One region of the Mesorhizobium sp. B2-8-5 genome, then DNA from elsewhere that is predicted to be linked to it. Evidence: riboswitches for the same ligand, from Rfam matches in the RefSeq annotation. Region 1 holds a riboswitch; the other holds the start of a gene.

Region 1 (4,419 bases):
GACCTGGAACACTGGCACGCCGGCGCGGTCGAACAGAGTCTCGATGCCGGGCTCCGCGCCGGAGGCGAAGGCGGTCGCGGTGACAATGGCGGCCGGGTTCAGCGAGGCGATCGCGTTTTCGACGAAGGCGAGAGACGCCGGATCCTTGAGGCTGGAAACGAAGATCGGCACCGGGGCCATGCCTTGCTGCTTCAACGCTTCCGCCAGAGCGTCGATCGGCGCGATGTCTGCGGCAAGCAGCATGGAACGGTAGAAGAGGATGGGGACGACTGCGAAATTGTCGACGCCGAGTTGCGTCACACCCCCCTCTGTCCTGCCGGACATCTCCCCCGCAAGGGGGGAGATTGCTCTGTGGTCGACGGTTTCGCCAACTGTAGATGTTTCAGCTAGCTCGATATTTGACGAAGCAGAGATAGAGCCGGCTTGGGTGACGGCTGATCTCCCCCCTTGCGGGGGAGATGTCCGGCAGGACAGAGGGGGGTGCGAAGGAATGCCGACCCTTGAAACGTTCGACTTCTCGACGACACCAACTCCCGGCTCATAATACCCCGCCTTCGGCACACTGACCGCATCAACCACGGCCGCCTCAGCCCCCGCAAGCTTTGCCAGCCTTTGCACCAGCGCCGCCATATTGGCCGGCCCGCCTTCGCGGAAATAGCCGAGCAGGGCGTCGAGCTCGGCGCGCGGCAGGGTCGAGCCTTCGATCAGGCGCTGGTCCTCGTCATGGCTTTCGCCGGGCAGCAGCGCCAGCTTGATGCCGCGCTCGCGCGCGACCGCAGCGAGCTGGTCGCAGCCATAGCGCCACCACTCATAGCCGCCGAGGATGCGCACCAGGACGACCTTGGCGTGACGGGCGACGCTGTCGATCCACAGGTCCACCGACATCGGATGGCGAAGGTCGCGAAGGGCCGCCAGCCGCATCGAGGGTAGCCGCTCCGCATCCGCCTTCCAGGCGGCGGCCAGACCGGCGAGGTCGCTGTCGGTGAAGGACAGGGCCACCACATCCGCAGGCGTCTGCCTGAGGTCGACCGGCTCGGCGAGATCGTCGAGCGAAGCGGATGTCGTGGTGAGAATATGCATCGCTTTTTGGTCTTAGCCTCAGCCGGCGAGGATACGCTCGATCGCCGGGCGGTTCAGCCCCTTGAGGCCGATGACGACCAGCCGCGAGCGGCGATCGTCATCCGCCGTCCAGGCGCGGTCGTAGTAGTGGTTGACGCGCGGGCCAACGGCCTGGAGCAAGAGACGCATCGGCTTGCCACCAACCTCGACGAAGCCTTTGACGCGCAGCACGTTTTCCTGCTCGGCGGCAAGGGCGACGCGCTTGGCCAACTCATCGGGATTGGCGACCGACGGGACGTCGATGACGAAGGAATCGAAATCGTCATGCTCATGGTCGAGCTCGTCGTCGTGGTGGGTCTTGCGGTTCTCGATGTCGTCCTCGACGGCGAGCCCGAGGCCGAGCAGCACCGACGGGTCGACCTTGCCTTGCGCGGTCGGAACGATCTTCACGGCGCGCGCGACGTGCTTGCCGATGACGGCGTTGGCGCGCTGCGATCCGGCCGCATCCATCAGGTCGCTCTTCGACAGGATGATCAGGTCGGCGCAGGCAATCTGGTCCTCGAATACCTCTTCGACCGGATCGTCATGGTCGAGCGTCACGTCCGCGGCGCGCTGGGCCTGCAGGGCATCCATGTCGGAAGCGACGCGGCCGTCGGCCAGCGCCGGGCCATCAACAACGGCGACGACCCCGTCGACCGTGACGCGGCTCTTGACCGTCGGCCACTGGAAGGCCTGGACTAGCGGCTTCGGCAGAGCGAGGCCGGAGGTCTCGATCAGGATGTGGTCGACCTTGGGGTTGAGCGACAGGATCTGGTCGAGCGCCGGCACGAAATCGTCGGCCACGGTGCAGCAGATGCAGCCATTGGCGAGCTCGACGATGTTTTCCTCCGGGCATGTGTCGACGCCGCAGCCTTTCAGTATCTCGCCGTCGATGCCGACATCACCGAACTCGTTGACGATGATCGCCAGCCGCTTGCCCTTGGCGTTCTCGAGCAGGTTGCGGATCAGCGTCGTCTTGCCGGCGCCGAGGAAGCCGGTGACGACGGTGCAGGGAACACGAGAAACGGAAGCGTTCATGGTCAGTCCTTCAGCATGTCGAGGGGAGGAATGCGGGCAACCAGGCCGCGCTTGAGAGAGTCGGGCCGGCCGCGCCAGGGGACCAGGCCGTCGGTCGAGATGGCGAAGAGCTTTGCGCCGGTGATGAGGTCGGCGCCGCTGGTCGGGGTCAGATCGCCGAAGACATAGCTCCAGCAGCCGTCGCGCAGCAGCGCGGCGCTCAGCCGGCGCTTGCAATTGCCGAGGCATTCGACGGTGCGGATGTTGATGTTTTCGCCGGAGGCAGCCCGGCGCGTGTCCTCGGCGAGCAGCGCGCCGGCACGCGGATGGCCGTCCGAGCCGGTTTCGTCGCGGCAAGAGGAGCAGACGATGACGGTCACGCCGGCCAGCGCGTCGGGCTCGGACGAAATATCCGCACTGTTTGCCGGGAAACTGCCGTTACGATCCAAAACCAGGCTCCTTGCCCGGAAAACCCGCCGGGCATTCGGATACTTAAAGTTTCAGACGGCAGGTCTCCTGGCTCGCGAGTCGTCGCCTTGAAGGCCGCCTTCCCGGGAACATCCCAGTGGTTTTCGGCCGGGGCTCGTCGCTTACAGTTGCGGGGACAGCCGCGGATTTGGGCGTTGGCCCGCACCGCATTCCCTCTTGGCTCCTCCCTTTGCCGGGAGAAGACCGTCTGCGGCGGATTTAGGCTTACGGCCGGGTGCCTGTCAACGCACGGCTACGACACCGCGATGTCGGCCAGCGCCGGCCCGAGGTCGCCGGCCGGCGTCACTTCGATCGCTCCCAGGCCGAGCCAGCCCTGCATTTGCTGCAGTTCGTCGAAGAGTTGGGCCGCCGTTTCGGCGGGGGCGCCGGCCTCTGCAAAGGCGGCATGGACGCGCAGCACGCTCGCCGGCCGATCGGCTCGCAGATCGACACGGGCGACGATGCGGTCGCCAAGCAGGAAGGGCAGCACGTAGTAGCCGTATTGGCGCTTTTCGGCCGGCGTGTAGATCTCGATGCGGTAGCGGAAGCCGAAGAGTTTTTCCGTCCGGGTGCGCTCGAAGACGACGGGATCGAAGGGGGCGAGCAGGGCGCGGGCCTCTATCCGGCGTGGAAAGCGGGCGTCCTTGTGGAGATAGGCGGTCTTGTCCCAGCTCTCGACCTTCACAGGCAGCAGTTCGCCCGCTTCGACCAGTTCCTCGATGCGGTCTTTCGTATCGCCCGGCGCGAGACGAAAATAGTCGCGAAGGTCGCCATAGGTGGCGATGCCATGGGCGCGGGCCGAGATGCGCAGCAATTCGCGATGCGCGTCCTCGACCGAGGGTACCGGCAGGTCGAGTACGGCCTGCGGCAAAACGCGCTCGGGCAGGTCGTAATAGCGTTCGAAGCCGCGCCGGTAGGCGGTGGTGATGCGTCCGGCCCAGAACAGCCATTCAAAAGCGTGCTTGGCCTCGCTCCAGCCCCACCAGCCGCCATTGCCCTTGTGGCCTTCGATGTCGGACGCGGCGATCGGGCCGCGTTCGGCGACCTGCGCATAGATCTCGTCGATCATCGCCTTACGCTCCCGGCCCCATTTCGCCAGGCCGAGATACATCTCGTCGCCCTGCTCGGCGCGCAGCATGCGCCAGCGCATCAAAGGGTAGGTTTCGACAGGCAGGAACGACGCCTCATGCGCCCAATACTCAAAGACCGCGCGCTTGCGGGTGACCGCGGCGTTGTCGAGCAGCGCAAGCGGGTAGGGGCCGAGGCGAGAATAGAGCGGCATATAATGAGCACGCACCACAGCGCTGACGGAATCGATCTGCAACAGGCCGGTTCGTGAAAGCACGCGCGCAAGGTGGCGGCGATCCGGAACGCCGCCGGGCCTAGGGTCGTTGAACCCCTGTGCTCCGAGCGCAATGCGCCTCGCCATGGCCAGCGAAATCTTGTCCTTCATCAAGGCGCCCTTGCGCTGATCATTTGCCGGATTTTTAGCCGGTGATTCCGGCGATGCTAGCAGGCAAATGGCGGGAGATATGTCAGGAGAGAAAAGTGGAGTAAAAAGCGAAGGAAATCAAACAGGAGCGGATCGGACCAGTTTCTTCCGATAAGGCGTCCAGGGTCGCGAATTGAACAAGGTTTGACTTGCGTCACCGAAACCGCTGCGCTAACCCTCGCCGCGTTGCAGCATGGGCCCCTTAAAACGGTTCAGCGGTTAAACTGTCACGCTTCCGCATTAGAGTTCGTTGCTGTAATCAAAGTGAACTGCCCGCCTAAGGAAAGCCGCCGCATGAGCGCACTCCTGAGTTCATATCTGCCGATCGTCCTGTTCATCGCCGT
Region 2 (4,419 bases), 2.3 Mb from region 1:
CGACGGGCCGATGTCCTTCGCGCTCTGGGGCGGCGTGGTCGGCTTCGGCGTCGTGTCGATCGCCGTCTACTGGATCCGCGAATACATCCTCTACGTGCTGAAGGCGGGCCATATCGCCGTCATGGTGCATCTGATCGACGGCCACGATGTCCCTGACGGCCAGAACCAGATCGCCTATGCCAAGGAAGTGGTCACCCAGCGTTTCGCCGAGGCCAACATCCTTTTCGTCGTCGACCAACTGGTCAAGGGCGCCATCCGCGCCATCACCGGCCTGATCGGCGGCATAGCCGCCTTCCTGCCGATCCCGGGCCTGAGCGGCATCGTCAGCTTCATCAACACCATCATCCGTATCTCGCTGACCTATGTCGACGAGATCATCCTCGGCTACAACATCCGCATCAATTCGAACTCGCCCTTCGAGACGGCCAGGCAAGGCGTCGTCCTCTACGCCCAGAACGGCAAGCACATGGTCAAGAACGCCGTCTGGCTGGCGGCGATCATGTGGGGCGTGTCCTTCGTCATCTTCCTGTTGATGCTGGCGCCCGCCGCGGCGATCCTCTGGGTCATGCCGGGTCAGCTTGCCGGCTGGGCTTTCGTGCTGGCCATCGTCTTTGCCTGGGCCTTCAAGGCGGCCTTCATCGAGCCCTTCGCCATTGCATCGCTGATGCAGGTCTATTTCGAAGCCATCGAGGGCCAGGTGCCCAATCCCGAATGGGACCACCGGCTGGCCGAGGCCTCGTCCAAGTTCAGGGAACTGCGCGACAAGGCGCTGGGCTCCTTCGGCGGCGGCTCGCGCTGGGATACGCCCCGGGCCGCTTGATCAGGATTTCGAAGGACCGCCTAAAGCGCGTCGCGTCGAAACGGATTCACGCGACGCGCTTTTAGGTCGTTGCTTGATGCATGTCGTTGTCGCAAAACCGAGGTCACTTTTGCGCGACATGCATTAGCCTTGCGATCGCCGATTTGAGCGGCGCCTCGCCGGCGCCGCGGAAAGTCTCGCTCATCACCAACTCCGGCAGCGGCAGGCGCTTGCCCCAGCCATGGGCCTCGAGATCGGGCTTCGGCGCGAAGGCTGAGACGCGGCCCACGCAGAGATAGGCGATCGGCGTGACATGTTCGGGGATTGCGAGAAGCCGCCTCAGCGCTTCGATCTCGATGATGCTTACCCAGCCGACGCCGACACCTTCGGCACGCGCCGCCAGCCAGAAATTCTGCACCGCGCAGACGGTGCTGTAGAGATCCATCTCCGGATTATGCCAACGCCCGAGCGGCGAGTCCTTCGACCGCTGCCGGTCGCAGGTGATGCACAGATTGAGCGCGCTTTCGCAGATGCCCTCGAGCTTCAGCTTGCGGTAAAGCGCCTGCCGTTCCGCCTCGATCGCCGGCAGCTCCTGCTCGCGCGCGGCGAGGAACAGGTCGCGCACCTGCTGACGCCTGCCTGGATCGCGGATGACGATGAAGTTCCACGGCTGCATGTAGCCGACCGACGGCGCATGATGCGCGGCGGTGATGAGCCGCGCCAACACGCTGTCATCGAGGTCGTCGGGGACAAAATGGCTGCGCACGTCACGCCTGGTGAACATCGCCCGATAGACCGCGTCGCGCGCCAATTGGTCAAAGTCGTCGCCGCTCGCGGCGATCGCTGCTGCCGTCATCGCTTTTCCCCTTGCGACAAGCAGTCCCCCGCCTGACCAAGCGGAAAACCATGTCTGCCGGGCCGGTCTTCTGGCTCGGGATCCTCCCGCATCCGGCGCCTTCCCGTCATCGACAGTGGCTTTGCCGGCGCGGTCCCCCTCACAGCGTTGGGCACGCCACGGAGTTCAACCGTGTTCCCGATTCTCCCGCGTCGCGGGCACCAGGCAGCGAAGAACCTTACCGCGAAGCTTGCGCCGCGCCAATGGCGCCAGCGACACGGGCTGGCGCAATTTTCCCCAGCCATTCGGCTTTCAAACATGGTCATCCGCGCCGCCGGTGCCTAGATTAGGCGCCATGGCCACCCGTCTCTACACGCACCCGATCTTTCTGGAACACCTCACGCCGCCCGGCCATCCCGAGCGGCCCGACCGCCTGCGCGCCATCGAACGCGTGCTCGACGACGAGGCTTTTTCGGCGCTCGACCGCGTCAAGGCGCCCGAAGGCGATGAGAAAACGATCCTCTATGCGCATCCCGAGGATTTCGTCGAGCGCGTGCGCGCGGCGATCCCTGAGAACGGCATCGTCTCGATCGACGCCGATACCAGCGCCAGCCCGAAAAGCTGGCAGGCCGTGGTGACGGCGATCGGCGGCGCCAACGCGGCGGTAGACGACGTCTTCGAGGGCCGTGCCGCCAACGTCTTCGTCGCCGCCCGTCCGCCGGGTCACCACGCCGAAAAGACCACCGCGATGGGCTTCTGCCTGTTCAACACGGCCGCGATCGCCGCCCGCTACGCGCAGAAGAAGCATCAGGCCGAGCGCGTCGCCATCGTCGACTGGGACGTCCACCACGGCAACGGCACACAGGACATTTTTTGGGACGACCCGTCGGTTCTCTATTGCTCGACGCACCAGATGCCGCTTTATCCCGGTACCGGAGCGAAAAGTGAAACCGGCGCCGGCAATATCATCAACGCGCCGCTCGCGCCGCAGACCGGCAGCGACCTGTTCCGCGACGCCTTCCTGTCGCGCGTGCTGCCCTCCATCGATGCGTTTGCGCCGGACCTGATCATCATTTCAGCCGGCTTCGACGCGCACCACCGCGATCCGCTGGCCGAGATCAACCTGACCGAGGACGATTTCGACTGGGCGACCGGGCAATTGATGGAGCGCGCCGGACGCCACAGCTCCAACAGGCTCGTCAGCTTGCTGGAAGGCGGCTACGATCTGCAGGGACTGGCATTTTCAGTCGCCGCCCATGTCGGGCGGCTGATGAAGGGATAGGGTATGGCATTGGAAGACAATGAGGACGTCAAGGCGATGAGCTTCGAACAGGCGCTAGACGCTCTGGAGAAGATCGTCGATGATCTTGAGCGCGGCGACGTCCCGCTCGACCAGTCGATCAAGATCTATGAGCGCGGCGAAGCGCTGAAGGCGCATTGTGACCGGCTGCTGAAAGCGGCCGAGGACAAGGTCGAGAAGATCAGGCTGTCGCGCGACGGCAAGCCGGTAGGAACGGAGCCGCTCGACGCAGAGTAACGACGCAGAGTAATTTGGACGACGGTGGGCAAAGAAAGCAGGTAAGGAGTTCAAGCTATGTGCCGCAACATCAAGACCCTGGCCAATTTCGAGCCGCCGGCGACCAATGACGAAGTGCATGACGCAGCGCTGCAATTCGTGCGCAAGCTGAGCGGCTCGACCAAGCCCTCCAAGCGCAACGAACATGCCTTCCACCATGCGGTCGAGGCGATCACAGCTGTCGCGCGCGAATTGATCGATTCGCTCGAAACCAACCAGGAACCGCGCAACCGCGAGGAAGAAGCTGCCAAGGCGAAGGCCAGGTCGGCGCTGCGTTTCGCCTGAGGATCCGACATGAGCTTCTTTCCGGGAAACGATCCTGAACCGGGCGATGCCTTCGCCTGCGACCAGATCGAGCTGATGGTCGTCCCCAACGCCAAGGACATTGGCGGCTTCGAGGTGCGCCGCGCCCTGCCGACGGCGAAGCGCCGTCTGGTCGGGCCGTTCATCTTCTTCGACCGCATGGGGCCAGCGATCCTGCGCGCCGGCCATGCGCTCGACGTGCGTCCGCATCCGCATATCGGCCTCTCCACCGTCACCTACCTGTTCGACGGCAAGATCAGGCATCGCGATTCGCTCGGCACCGAAATGGTGATCGCGCCGGGCGACGTGAATTTGATGACAGCCGGGCGCGGTATCGTCCATTCCGAGCGCACGCCGGAGGAGTTGCGCGGCGCGCCGATGTCGGTCTCCGGCCTGCAGACCTGGCTGGCGCTGCCCGACGGCAAGGAGGAGATTGCCCCGGTGTTCGCGAACACGTCGGTGGCCCGCTTGCCGCAGATCGATGCCGAGGGCGTCAGCGGCCGCGTCGTCATCGGCGAATTCTCAGGCCTGCGCTCGCCCGTGGCGACCGCTTCGGACACGCTTTACGCCGATCTCAGGCTGGCGGCGGGCGCGAGCGTGAAGATCCCGGCCGATGCCGAGGAGCGCGCCATCTACACGTTGGAAGGCGACGTCTCGATCGCCGGCGATATTTTCCCGGCCGAGCGGCTCCTCGTGTTCAAGCCGGGCGAGGAGATCATCGTTTCCTCCGAGCGCGGCGCGCATTTCATGCTGTTCGGCGGCGCTTCGCTGGGCTCCAAGCGCTACATCTGGTGGAATTTCGTCTCGTCCTCGAAGGAACGCATCGAGCAGGCCAAGCAGGAATGGAAGACAGGCCGCTTCGATATCGTTCCCGGCGATGAGGAAGAGTTCATCCCGTTGCCCGAA

What was found. Region 1 has a riboswitch for cobalamin ahead of FJ430_RS16450 (DUF1636 family protein). Riboswitches for the same ligand answer to the same signal wherever they lie in the genome.
Region 2: it holds a riboswitch for cobalamin, as region 1 does, so the genes downstream of both, bluB (5,6-dimethylbenzimidazole synthase) here and FJ430_RS16450 (DUF1636 family protein) in region 1, are expected to answer to the same signal.

What each region holds. Positions count from the first base shown of each region.
Region 1 is NZ_CP083951.1:3,400,154-3,404,572, forward strand. Features, by position in the region: gene FJ430_RS16440 (cobaltochelatase subunit CobN) at 1-1,080, opposite strand, end outside; gene cobW (cobalamin biosynthesis protein CobW) at 1,099-2,136, opposite strand; gene FJ430_RS16450 (DUF1636 family protein) at 2,139-2,564, opposite strand; cobalamin riboswitch at 2,604-2,807, opposite strand; gene FJ430_RS16455 (winged helix-turn-helix domain-containing protein) at 2,837-4,036, opposite strand; gene FJ430_RS16460 (NADH-quinone oxidoreductase subunit A) at 4,370-4,419, shown strand, end outside.
Region 2 is NZ_CP083951.1:5,666,611-5,671,029, reverse strand. Features, by position in the region: gene FJ430_RS28085 (hypothetical protein) at 1-820, shown strand, start outside; gene bluB (5,6-dimethylbenzimidazole synthase) at 924-1,655, opposite strand; cobalamin riboswitch at 1,698-1,875, opposite strand; gene FJ430_RS28075 (histone deacetylase family protein) at 1,990-2,916, shown strand; gene FJ430_RS28070 (exodeoxyribonuclease VII small subunit) at 2,920-3,171, shown strand; gene FJ430_RS28065 (DUF2277 domain-containing protein) at 3,229-3,495, shown strand; gene FJ430_RS28060 (pirin family protein) at 3,505-4,419, shown strand, end outside.